One region of the Rhodopseudomonas sp. P1 genome, then DNA from elsewhere that is predicted to be linked to it. Evidence: predicted binding sites of a transcription regulator. Region 1 holds the regulator's gene; each other region holds the start of a gene.
The links. The regulator PhoB, encoded in region 1, activates phosphate uptake and scavenging genes when phosphate is short. The targets are predictions, from matches to a motif close to TGTCATNNANCTGTCAT.
Positions count from the first base shown of each region.

Region 2: the regulator PhoB is predicted to act here: its motif matches at 2,529-2,545, upstream of LRC39_RS15635 (RNA degradosome polyphosphate kinase).
Region 3: the regulator PhoB is predicted to act here: its motif matches at 2,424-2,440, upstream of LRC39_RS02000 (alkaline phosphatase).

Region 1 is NZ_CP088006.1:5,247,486-5,251,764, forward strand. It holds gene LRC39_RS24250 (aspartate aminotransferase family protein) at 1-539, opposite strand, end outside; gene LRC39_RS24255 (GcrA family cell cycle regulator) at 1,016-1,525, shown strand; gene phoB (phosphate regulon transcriptional regulator PhoB) at 1,875-2,588, opposite strand; gene phoU (phosphate signaling complex protein PhoU) at 2,662-3,378, opposite strand; gene pstB (phosphate ABC transporter ATP-binding protein PstB) at 3,402-4,223, opposite strand; gene pstA (phosphate ABC transporter permease PstA) at 4,220-4,279, opposite strand, start outside.
Region 2 is NZ_CP088006.1:3,376,868-3,381,146, forward strand. It holds gene ppx (exopolyphosphatase) at 1-237, opposite strand, end outside; gene LRC39_RS15635 (RNA degradosome polyphosphate kinase) at 250-2,460, opposite strand; gene LRC39_RS15640 (chromosomal replication initiator DnaA) at 2,611-3,300, opposite strand; gene LRC39_RS15645 (CDP-alcohol phosphatidyltransferase family protein) at 3,331-3,876, opposite strand; gene purM (phosphoribosylformylglycinamidine cyclo-ligase) at 4,143-4,279, shown strand, end outside.
Region 3 is NZ_CP088006.1:416,384-420,662, forward strand. It holds gene LRC39_RS01995 (putative bifunctional diguanylate cyclase/phosphodiesterase) at 1-611, shown strand, start outside; gene LRC39_RS02000 (alkaline phosphatase) at 627-2,384, opposite strand; gene argG (argininosuccinate synthase) at 2,629-3,966, opposite strand; gene LRC39_RS02010 (phosphatase PAP2 family protein) at 4,067-4,279, opposite strand, start outside.

The sequences.
Region 1 (4,279 bases):
GTGGTCGGACCGATCGCGGCCTTGACCGCATCGAGGTCACCGAGCGGCAACTGATCGAAACCGTCGAGCGGCTTGCCGTAGCCTTCCAGGTACTTTGCCGCGCCGGTAGCGGCGAGCGTGCCGAGCGTGCGGCCGTGGAACGCGCCTTCGAAAGTAATCACCCGGGTGCGCTCGGGCTCGCCCTTGGAGAAGTGGTAGTGCCGCGCCATCTTCAGCGCGCACTCGACCGCTTCAGCACCCGAATTGCAGAAGAACACCTTGTCGGCAAAGCTCTGTTCGCACAGCCGCGCCGCCAGCTTCTCGCCGTCCGGGCTCTTGAACAGGTTGGACATGTGCCACAGTTTGGTCGCCTGCTGCTGCAAGGCTTCGACCAGATGCGGATGGCAATGGCCGAGCGCGTTGACGGCGACGCCGCTGGTGAAGTCGAGGTAGCGCTCGCCATCAGTTCCGTGCAGCCAGACACCTTCGCCGCGCTCGAACGCGACATCCGCTCTGGCGAAAACCGGGAGGAGATGGGACGTTGAAGCGCTCTGAGACATGGCCGATCCGATCGGAAAATAGCGGGCCGCCGGCCGGCCGCGTCACGCGCATGACACGAACGCAGTCTGGGACAACGTACCCCGGAAACGAAACGTGCCGCCTTTCCAGGCGGCACGTGGGATTATTCTAGAAGCGTCGAACTCACTGTCAACACGGAGCTTCGACGAAGTGCTGCCGGAAAGCAGCACTCGCGCTGTTTGTTGTGGCTTCGCGGACTCACTCACAGGAGAAGGTGTGGACGCACCGGGTCGGACTCTTGCGCGCGAGTCACGGCATATTGTAGCCTTTTGACTGTCGGGTACGACATCTCGTGCGCGGTTTGTAATCCATTTCGAGTTCTCGGATGAGGCGTAACGCCGGGGCGGCAAGGGTCGTCCGGCGAGCGCTAAGGGATTCTGACAGCTGAGATTTTGACGACCTCACAGCCGCGGTTCCGCGCCGCCCTTCGGCGCCCGCGGCAGGAAGGGATAGAACTATGACGGCATTGACCTGGACCGACGAGCGCGTCGAGCAGTTGAAGAAATTGTGGGAGGGCGGGCTGTCGGCGAGTCAAATTGCCGCCGAGCTTGGCAACGTTACCCGCAATGCCGTGATCGGCAAGGTCCACCGCCTCGGCCTGTCGGGCCGGGCCAAGAGCCCCACGTCGGCAGCGCCGCGGCCGCGCAAGGCGCGCCCGGTGCAGCAGATGATGAGGGTGACCCGCCCGGTGGCGCGCGGCAACACCGCGCTGGCGCACGCTTTCGAAGTGGAAGCCGAGCCCGATCCGATCGCCTTCGACAACGTGGTTCCGATGAACCAGCGGCTGTCGCTGCTGGAACTCAACGAAGCCACCTGCCACTGGCCGGTCGGCGACCCGTCGAGCCCGGAATTCTTCTTCTGCGGCGGCAAGTCGCTGCCGGGCCTGCCCTACTGCGCGCATCACTCGCGCATCGCCTATCAGCCGGTCGGCGATCGCCGCCGCGCAGCTCCCAAGACCACGCGCTAGACTGACGCCGCCTGCCCGAGGCCGCGGCAAACCGCGCGTGCAGCGCAGGGCTGCGCCATCCCTCCAAACTGTCATCGCCCGCAAAAGCGGGCGACCCAGTATTCCAGAGCGTCGGTTACTTCCCCCCACTCACTGCAATACTGGATCCTCCGCCTTCGCGGAGAATGACGCTGCTATGTTGGGCTGAGGCCGCAGCTGAACGATTGCAAAAGCGATAGAGTCGACAAACGCCGCCATCGCGTCGTTCCCACGTGTCGCTAAATCACGCTCGCGGTCATCGTGATTTGAAACGAGTGTCTTGGTGGGCACGCTTCGCTTTGCCCACCCGACGTCGCAAACCTGCTAACAACTACGACGGGCTGCCTTCGACCTTGGCGAAGCGGTCGTCGAGCGCGTAGCCGGCGCCGCGGACGGTGCGGATCGGGTCCTGCTCGCGACCGATATTGAGCAGCTTGCGCAGGCGGCCGATGTGCACGTCGACGGTGCGCTCATCGATATAGATGTCGCGCCCCCAGACGCCGTCGAGCAGCTGCTCGCGGCTGAACACCCGGCCCGGGTGCTCCAGGAAGAATTCGAGCAGGCGATACTCGGTCGGGCCGAGATCGATCGGCCGGCCGGACCGCGCCACCCGGCGCTTGTCGCGATCGAGTTCGAGATCACCATACGCCAGCACGGTGGCGAGCCGCTCCGGCGCAGCACGGCGCAGCAGGCCCTTCACCCGCGCCAGCAGCTCCGGCACCGAGAACGGCTTGACGATGTAATCGTCCGCCCCGGTGGCGAGCCCGCGGACGCGCTCGCTTTCCTCGCCGCGCGCGGTGAGCATGATGATCGGCAGTTGCTTGGTGTCGTTGCGCGCCCGCAGGCGGCGGCACAGTTCGATGCCGGACAGGCCCGGCAGCATCCAGTCCAGGACCACGAGATCCGGAATCCGCTCCTTCATCCGGGTGTCGGCGTCGTCGCCGCGTGCGACGGTCTCGACCTCGTAACCTTCTGATTCCAGATTGTATCGCAGCAGCGTCGTCAGCGCTTCCTCGTCTTCAACTACCAGAATGCGCGCAGCCATCGTCGTCCTCGTCTCAGTGTCGTCTCGATCCGTCCCATGGCGCCGGCCCGGCGGGCCGGCCGCCAGAGCAGCGTCAGTTGCCAGGCGTCGCGTTGGCGAAGGTGGTCATGTCGCCCTTCGGACGCTTGTCCATGATCTGCTGGCCTTCGATCATGTAGAACACCGTCTCGGCGATGTTGGTCGCATGATCGCCGATCCGCTCGATGTTCTTGGCGCAGAACATCAGGTGAATGCAGAACGAGATGTTGCGCGGATCTTCCATCATGTAGGTGAGCAGCTCGCGGAACAGCGAGGTGCAGATCGCGTCGACTTCCTCGTCGCCGTTCCACACCACCATCGCGGCCGGCAGATCGTGCGCCGTATAGGCATCGAGCACCGCCTTGACCTGCGATTGCACGAGGTCGGTCATGTGCTCGAGGCCACGGATCAGCTTCAGCGGATGGAAGTCGCTGTCGATCGCATTGACGCGCTTGGCGATGTTCTTCGACAGATCGCCGATCCGCTCGAGGTCGGTGGCGACGCGCATCGCGCCGACGATTTCGCGCAGGTCGATCGCCATCGGCTGGCGCCGCGCGATGGTCAGCACCGCGCGCTCTTCGATACTCCGCTGCATCTGGTCGATCTCGGCATCGGCCGCGACCACGCGGGAGGCCAGCGCGACGTCGCGCCGGATCAGCGCATCGACCGAGTCGACGATCTGACGCTCGGCCAGGCCGCCCATCTCCGCAACCAGCCGGGTCAGATCCTGCAGGTCGCCGTCGAACGCCTTGGTGGTATGTTCGAATCCCATATCCGTGCTCCTCGCCCGCCGCGTCAGCCGAACCGGCCGGTGATGTAGTCCTGGGTGCGCCGATCGCTCGGCGAGGTGAAGATCTTGTTGGTCGGGCCGAACTCGATCAGCTCGCCGAGATACATGAAGGCGGTCGACTCCGACACGCGCGCCGCCTGCTGCATGTTATGGGTCACGATCGCGATGGTGTATTGTTCCTTCAGCTCGTCGATCAGCTCTTCGATCTTGGCAGTGGAGATCGGGTCGAGCGCCGAGCACGGCTCGTCGAACAGGATCACTTCCGGCCGCACCGCGATGGTGCGGGCAATGCACAGCCGCTGCTGCTGACCGCCCGACAGGCTGAGGCCGGAGGCATTGAGCTTGTCTTTGACTTCGTTCCACAGCGCCGCGCCGCGCAGCGCCTTCTCGACACGTCCGTCCATCTCCGACTTCGAGATCTTCTCGTACAGCCGGACGCCGAACGCGATGTTCTCATAGATCGTCATCGGGAACGGGGTCGGCTTCTGGAACACCATGCCGACCCGCGCGCGCAGCAGGTTGAGGTCGAGCTTGGGGTCGAGGATGTTGGTGTTGTCGAGCAGCACCTGCCCCTCGGCGCGCTGCCCCGGATACAGATCATACATCCGGTTGAAGATGCGCAGCAGGGTCGACTTGCCGCAGCCCGACGGACCGATGAACGCGGTGACGCGGTTGGTGGCGAGCGCCAGATTGATGTGCTTCAGCGCGTGGTTCTGACCGTAGTAGAAGTTGAGGTCGCGTACGGTCACCTTGGCCGGGCCGTCCGGCTGGGCGCCGATCGGCGGCATCGCGGACGGAACGCTGGTGGCGATCGAGATCTCGGTCATTTCGTGGTCCTCTCGGCGCCGATGATGCGCGCGCCAATGTTCAGGGCAAGCACGGT
Region 2 (4,279 bases), 1.9 Mb from region 1:
CTTCATCACCCGGATCAGCGCACGAAACCGCCGGAGGGCCACCAGCGCCTTGCTGACGGCATCCTTGGTCAGCAGGCCGGTGGTCTGCACCTCGCGGCCGAGGCCGCACAGCGCCTTCTCGTTGAAGACGGTGACCAGACTGCGCGCCAGCGCCTCGTAGACCACGAGGCGCACGGAGTTCGAGCCGATGTCGATGACGGCGACGCTGGGTTCGCGCCTGTGCGGCTGCTTGCTCAACGTCGTCGTCCCTTAGGAAGTCTGCTGGGACTGCTGACGTTCAGCACGCCGGGTGAGCCGGCGGGGTGAGGATTCCTGGAGCGACTTCCCACGGCCGGACAAGCTCGGATTGGTCATGAAGTAGTTGTGGACGTTGAAGGGCTCCTCGCCCTTGGCCGCCTTCATACGCGTCGACGATCCGTCCGGCAACAACCGCCAGCTTTGCTCGGTATCTTTCAGGTTGGCTACCATGATCTGCTCCAGCACCTGCTGATGCACGGTCGGGTTGAGCATCGGGCACAGCACTTCGACCCGGCGGTCGAGATTGCGCGGCATCATGTCGGCGGAGGAGATGTACACCGCCGCCTTGGCACTCGGCAGGCCGTAGCCGTTGCCGAAGCAGTAGATACGGCCGTGTTCGAGGAACCGGCCGATGATCGACTTCACCCGGATGTTGTCCGACAGCCCCGGCACGCCCGGCCGCAGGCAGCAGATGCCGCGGACCACCAGTTCGACCGAGACCCCTGCGCGCGAGGCTTCGTACAGCGCGTCGATGATCTCGGGGTCGACCAGTGCATTCATCTTCAGCCAGATCGCGGCCGGCTTGCCGTGGCGGGCAAAGGTCGTCTCGCCGCGAATATGCTCGAGCATGGTCTTGCGCAGCGTGATCGGCGATACCGCCATCTTCTCGATGTCGCTAGGCTCGGCGTAGCCTGTGATGTAGTTGAACACCCGCGCAGCGTCGCGGCCGAGGATCGGATCGGAGGTGAAGTACGACAGGTCCGTATAAATACGCGCCGTCACCGGATGGTAGTTACCGGTGCCTGTGTGGATGTAGGTCGTCAGGCTGCCACCCTCGCGCCGCACGACCAGCGACAGCTTGGCGTGGGTCTTGAGCTGCAGGAAGCCGTACACCACCTGCACGCCGGCGCGCTCGAGGTCGCGCGCCCAGCGGATGTTGGCTTCTTCGTCGAACCGCGCCTTCAGTTCGACCAGCGCGGTGACCGACTTGCCGGCCTCGGCGGCTTCGGCGAGCGCGCGCACGATCGGCGAGTTGTTGGAGGTGCGGTAAAGCGTCTGCTTGATCGCGACGACATCGGGATCGCGCGCCGCCTGCTGCAGGAACTGAACGACGACGTCGAACGATTCATACGGGTGGTGGACGATCAGGTCCTTCTGCCGGATCGCCGCGAAGATATCACCGCCATGGTCGCGCACCCGCTCCGGATGCCGCGGCACGTACGGGACGAATTCAAGATCGGGACGATCGACCCGGGTGAGCTGCGACAGCTCGTTCATCGCCAGCACGCCGTCGACCAGGAACACCTCGTCGTCGGCCGCGGTGAGCGCGCGCTGCACGAACACGCGCAGCTCCTCCGGCATGGAGGAGTCGACCTCCATCCGGATCACCGACCCGCGCCGCCGCCGCTTCAGCGCGGTCTCGAACAGCCGCACCAGATCCTCGGCCTCTTCCTCGATTTCCAGTTCGCTGTCGCGGATGATCCGGAACGAGCCCTGCCCCTTGACGTGGTAGCCGGGGAACAGCCGCCCGATGAACAGCGAGGTCGCCTGCTCCAGCGTCATCACCCGGACGGCCTGGTCGCGCCCATTCCCGGGCAGACGGATGAAACGGTCGATCCGCGCCGGCATCCGGATCAGCGCATTCATCGGCTTGCCATCGGAGACCCGAGCCAGCTGCAGGCCGATTGTGAAGCCGAGACTCGGGATGAACGGGAACGGATGCGCCGGGTCGATCGCCAGCGGGGTCAGCAGCGGGAAGATGTTGTGGAGGAAGTGATCCTCGATCCACGTCCGCTCCGCCTTGGTGACGTCCTTGCCGTCCAACAACAGGATACCGGAGTCTGCGAGCACGCCGCGCAGCTCGCGCCAGATCGACTGCTGGTCGCTGGCGAGTTTGGAGACCGCCTCGTTGATCAGCGCGAGCTGTTCGGACGGCGTCAGGCCGTCCGGGCTGCGCTCGGTGATGCCTTCGCGGATCTGCGCCTTGATACCGGCGACGCGGACCATAAAGAATTCATCGAGGTTGTTGGCCGAAATCGACAGAAACCGCACCCGCTCCAGCACCGGGTGGTGCGGATTCACCGATTCTTCGAGCACCCGACGGTTGAAGTGAAGCCATGACAGCTCGCGATTGATGAATCGCTCGGGGCCGGCGGCGATCATCGACGCCGGCTCGGCTTCGCCTTTTTTCTCTTCGATGGCAATCACTTGCTCGGAGTCCATGAGAAATTGATCCAGACTAGGATGGGGCGCACCGCGGCTGCGGCGCCGCGAGACAATGCTGACGCTGCATGACGTTTCCATGACATTGAGAAACGAGGCGCAGAAGCCGTCAAGCGGGCCGCCTTCCCGCCATATGCCGCAGGGCGGGCGCTAGTCGGCGCGCAGCACTTCCGAGGCGAGCGCCCGGGTCACCGGGCGGCCGAGCCGCAGCGCCATGGTGTCGAGCTTTTCCACCACCTGGCGGGCAGCCACGAAGGACCGGTCGATCCGGTTGGCGAGGTAGCCGACAAGCGCAGCGTCGATGCACATCTGGCGGTCGGCGCAGAACTTGACGATCAGGGCGCGAAACAGCGCATCGTCAGGCGGCAGTAACGACACCACCGGCACGGCCCGCAGCCGCGACTTCAGGTCGCGCAGGTCGATCGACAAGGCTGCAGGCTCGACCCGGCCGGTGAACAGCACATAGGCCTCTTCTTCCCGCGCCATGTTCATCAGGTGGAAGAGCGCCCGCTCGTCGAAGCTGCCCGGCACCAGGTCTTCCACCACCACCGCGCCGGTCGCCAGCGCGCCGGGCACCGCCGCTGCATTCAGCGCCTGCGCCGCGGTCGACCGCGCGCCAGCCAGTTCGGCCCAGATCGCGGCCAGATGGCTCTTGCCGCTGCCCTCGGGGCCAACCAGCATCATGATACGGTTGGGCCAGTCCGGCCAGCTCTCGATCAGAGACAGCGCCGCGGTGTTGGCTGAACCTTCCAGGAAATCCTCGCGCGACAGGCTTTCGGCATGCGGCAGGTCGAGGGCTAATTGTCGAGGTTCAACGCGAACTGGCACGGGGCGCTCCATGCCGGCCCAAAACGCGGCCGGCCGACGCGGTCAACGGCTTGGCTCGATCGTGCTCATATGCCGCATCCACTCGACGAGATAGAGGGAGACGGAAAGCAAGGTCAAGACGGTCACCGCGCCCATCAGAAAGAGGTCGTAAGGCGCCGGCTCGAAGCCGAAGGCGAGCGCGCCGAGGATCAGCGCGGCGAACGACACCTGGGCGACCGTGTTCAGTTTCGACACCATCAGCGGCTTCATCGGGATCGGCCGCCCGAACACCCAGGAGATCATCACCGCGCCGACGATCATGATGTCGCGCGACACCACCAGGATCACCAGCCAGCGCGGGATCGCCCCCCAGATCCCGAGCGAGACGTAGATCGAGACCAGCAGCGCCTTGTCGGCGAGCGGATCGAGCAGCGCACCGAGCTCGCTGGACATGTTGAAGCGCTTGGCCAGAAACCCGTCGACCGCGTCGCTGACCCCGGCCACCACGAACACCGCGAAGGCGATTTCCATCTCATTGGACGCGATCGCCCAGACGATCACCGGCACCAACAGGATGCGGCAAAGCGTAATGATGTTTGGAATGCTCACGCAACGTTCCCGGCTTCCGGCCCAAATCCGCCGAAAAACCTCGACTTTCGACGGTTGAGCGGGCTGGTTTTCTACATAGACCATGCTGGGTCCCCTTGCGAGCCATTGCACGCTGGCGGAATCCGACGTAACCACCCCAAAACATCGGCCGGGCGCGGACAAGCGGGACTTAGGTCTAGCGTCGTCGCGCCGGCGAAATCGACGGCGGGCTCCGCCCTGGCGACGGATGCCCGGGTGCCGCACAGCTTGAATTGGGAAAACCGGGCATGACCGAGCGGAAGCACGGCCTCACCTACGCCGACTCCGGCGTCGACATCGATGCGGGCAACCGGCTCGTCGATCTGATCAAGCCGATGGTGCGCGCCACCGCGCGGGCCGGCGCGGATTCCGAGATCGGCGGCTT
Region 3 (4,279 bases), 490 kb from region 1:
CCATCGGCGCGCAGATCCTGCGCTCGGCCTGCATGGACGCCGCGCGCTGGCCGGACGATGTCCGCGTCGCCGTCAACCTGTCGCCGCTGCAATTCCGGGTCGGCAATCTGCTTTCGGTGGTGATGGATGCGCTGAAGCAGTCCGGCCTGCCGCCGCGTCGGCTGGAGCTCGAGATCACCGAAACGCTGCTGCTGGAAAAGAGCAGCCAGGTGCTGGCGACGCTGCATGCGCTGCGCGCCCTTGGGGTGCGGATCTCGATGGACGATTTCGGCACCGGCTATTCGTCGCTGAGTTATTTGCGCAGCTTCCCGTTCGACAAGATCAAGATCGATCAGTCGTTCGTCCGCGGGCTGTGTGACAATCGCGAATCCCAGGCGATCGTGCGTTCGATCATCAGCCTCGGCAACGGTCTCGGCGTCACCATCACGGCCGAGGGCGTCGAAAGCGAGGCGGAGCTGAGCTGGCTGCGCGCCGAAGGCTGCCAGGAAGCGCAGGGCTTCCTGTTCAGCCAGGCCCGTCCCAATTCTGAAATCACCGGGCTGCTCGACCTGCAGCAGAGCGGTGCTTCCGCCGGTGCAGAGTTTGCGATGGGGTCGGCGCGGGTCGCTTAAGCCTCGCGCCGCCTGCTACTTGGCCTCGGCGCCGAGGCCCAGCGCGTCGGCCATCACCCGGAACACATCGGTGTTCTCCAGCGAACCGCGAACCCGCTCGCTGCCGGGGCCGGCGGCGGTCAGGATCACGTCCTCGCCGGAGTGCACGCTGGCGTTCATCATCGCCGGCAGATTGCCGATGCGCAGCACTGCGCCGGGCACGCCCTTGTACTTGTCGTTGGCCTTGAAGGTGCCGGGCTTGTCGCCCGCCTCGGTCGGCTGGTTGGGGCCGTCGAGCTTCGGCCGCAGCGTCTCGTAGTGATCCGGCAGGCTGGCGGAGAAGATTGCCAGGCGACGACTGACATCGACGCGCTCCGGATAGCCGTCCGCATCGGGCGCCGGATAGTTCGGAAAGCCGGCGCGCTCGTACACGCCGATCCGCTCGCGCAGCGGCACCTCGTCGCCCTCGGCCAGATCGTCGCGCACGGTGCCGACCAGCGCGTTGGGATGGTTGTGATCGGCCACTACCAGGATCAGCGTGTCGTCGCCGCGGGCCTTGGCCCAGTCGCGGGTCTGGCGCACCGCGTTGTCGAGCATGATGGTGTCGTACACGGCACGCTCCATGTCGAGTGCATGGGCGTATTTGTCGATCAGGCCGGATTCAACCATCAGGAAGAAACCTGCGTCGTTCTTCGACAACACGTCGAGGGCGACCGCGACCTGCTGGGTCAGATCGGGCTGGTCCGGGTTCTTGGCGACCCCGCCACCTTTGAGGAAGCGGCGGTCGAGCACGCCGTCCATGTTGCCGGGCGCGAACAGGCCGAGCAGTTTTCGCGGGCCGGTCTTGCTCGCCGCGTCGAGGTCGGTCGCGTTGGTGGCGACCGCGTAGCCGGCATCGCGGAATTTCGCCAGATAATCGATATCGTCCTTGCGCTTGCCGTTCGCGGCTTTCGGCAGGAAGTAAGCCGCGCCGCCGCCCATCAGCACGTCGGGCTGGGCGGCATAGAACTGCGCGACGATGTCGTCATAGGCAGCGCGGCGGCGGGTGTGGGCGATCACCGCCGCGGGCGTCGCGTCTTCCACCTCGGTGTTGGTGACGATGCCGATCGACAGCCCGAGCTTGCGCTTGGCAAGCGAGGCCAGCGTTTCGACCTTGGGATCGTCGAGCGGGTCGGGGGTGCGGTCGGCATAGACCCCCATCGCGTTGACGGCGGCCTTGTGGCCGGTCGCATAGGCGCTGGCCGCATTGGCCGAGTCGGTGATGATCGAGTCGCTGCCCGCGGTCGACACCAGCGCCATCTGCGGCATGTCGTCGATCGCCAGCTTGCCGCCCGCGCGGCCTTCCTGAATGCCTTTCGACAGCAGTCGCGCCGCCACCCGATACGCCGGGGACAGACCGTCGCCGACAAACAGGATCACGTTCTTGGCCCGCCGAGGCCCGGTGTCGTACACGGTCCAGCTGACGCTGCGGCGCGTAGCGCCGTCGCCGGCCTCGATGCTGTAGCGGCCGGGCTTATTCAGCGTCACGTCGCGGAGCAGCAGTGCCGACCGGGGTTGTCCCGCCTCTTGCGCGATCAGTTCCGGGGCTTTGCCGAACACGCTCGCGGCGTCAGCACCATTGATGGTGAGGCTGGCTTTGTCCGCAGTGACTTCGCCGCCGAACTCGACCTTGAGGTCGAATTTGGCGCCGGCCAGAATCTCGGCGCGGTCGATCGGGTAAATAGTCTGGGCCGAAGCGGCCGAAACGAACATCAGCGACGCAAACGCCGTCGCGACAACATGCCTGGTCATCATCACGGTCCTGATTGATGCGCGGGACCGTATGAGCGGCAAATGACGGCTGGATGACGCCGCGCCGCGTGGTGGTGGATGTGTGCTCGATCTTAGTGACTAACCAAGCATGTCATTCCGGGGCGCGCGAGCGTCAGCTCGTGCGAACCCGGAATCTCGACGTTCGGGGTACCGCCGGTCGTTCAACAACCTCGGGATTCCGGGTTCGCGAGCTGCGCTCGCGCCCCGGAATGACGGTGAGCTATTATTAGCCCTTGTCGTTCTCCAGCTGCGGGATCGGGGTGCCTTCGCCGGACGACAGCAGGCCGGTCTTGGCGTAGAGGCCGAGCTTGGCGCGGGTGTCGGTGATGTCGAGGTTGCGCATGGTGAGCTGGCCGATGCGGTCCGCCGGTGTGAACGGTGCGTCCTCGACCTTCTCCATGCTCAGCCGCTCCGGCGCATAGGTCAGGTTCGGGCTCTGGGTGTTCATGATCGAGTAGTCGTTGCCGCGGCGCAGCTCCAGCGTCACTTCGCCGGTGACGGCGCGGGCGACCCAGCGCTGCGCGGTCTCGCGCAGCATCAGGGCCTGCGAGTCGAACCAGCGGCCCTGATACAGCAGCCGGCCGAGCTTCATGCCGTTGATGCGGTACTGCTCGATAGTGTCTTCGTTGTGGATGCCGGTGACCAGCCGCTCATAGGCGATGTGCAGCAGCGCCATGCCGGGCGCTTCGTAGATGCCGCGGCTCTTGGCTTCGATGATGCGGTTTTCGATCTGGTCGCTCATGCCGAGGCCATGGCGGCCGCCGATGGCATTGGCTTCGTAGAACATCGCGACCGGATCAGTGAAGGTCTGGCCATTGAGCGCGACCGGCTGGCCTTCCTCGAACCGCACGCTGACGGTCTCGGCCTTGACGGCACAGTCGTCGCGCCAGAACGGCACGCCCATGATCGGGTTGACGATCTTGATGCCGCTGTCGAGGTGTTCGAGATCCTTGGCCTCGTGGGTGGCGCCGAGCAGATTGCTGTCGGTCGAATACGCCTTCTCGGCGCTCATCTTGTAGGCGAAGCCGTGGGAGGTCATGAACGCCGACATTTCGGCACGGCCGCCGAGCTCGTCGATGAACTGCTGGTCGAGCCAGGGCTTGTAGATCCGCAAGGCCGGATTGGTGAGCAGGCCGTAGCGGTAGAACCGCTCGATGTCGTTGCCCTTGTAGGTCGAGCCGTCGCCCCAGATGTTGACGCCGTCTTCCTTCATCGCCGACACCAGCATGGTGCCGGTCACGGCGCGGCCGAGCGGGGTGGTGTTGAAGTAGGCGATGCCGCCGGTCGAAACGTGGAAGGCGCCGGCCTGGATCGCCGCGATGCCTTCGTGCACCAGCTGGGTGCGGCAATCGACCAGGCGGGCCTTCTCGGCGCCGAACTCCATCGCCTTGCGCGGGATGGCGTCGTAATCGGCCTCGTCGGGCTGGCCGAGATTCGCGGTATAGGCGAACACCCGGGCGCCCTTCTGCTTCATCCACAACAGCGCCGCGCTGGTATCGAGACCCCCTGAGAAAGCGATGCCGACGTTTTCGCCCTTGGGCAGGCTTTTCAAGATCGTAGTCATTGGAAGTCCCAATCGGTTGAAGCAGTTGCGGTTGCTGCGCGCATACCAAACTTCGCGGCCAGCGGCACGCGTTTAATCGCGGCGGAGGTGCGGATGCGGCTCAGGCGGCCGGCGCCGGGCCGATGTCCTGGCCGCGCCATTTCTTCAGCCGCAGCCGGTACAGCGGCCAGAACGCGCGGGTCAGCGCCGCGTCGATCGCCTCGTCCGAGGTCCGGCTCCAGGCCCAGCGGTAGATCAGTGCGTAAAGCAGCCAGATCACCAGGAAGGTGACGAGGCCGGCGATCGCGACGTCCGTGAAGAAGTGCCCGCCGAA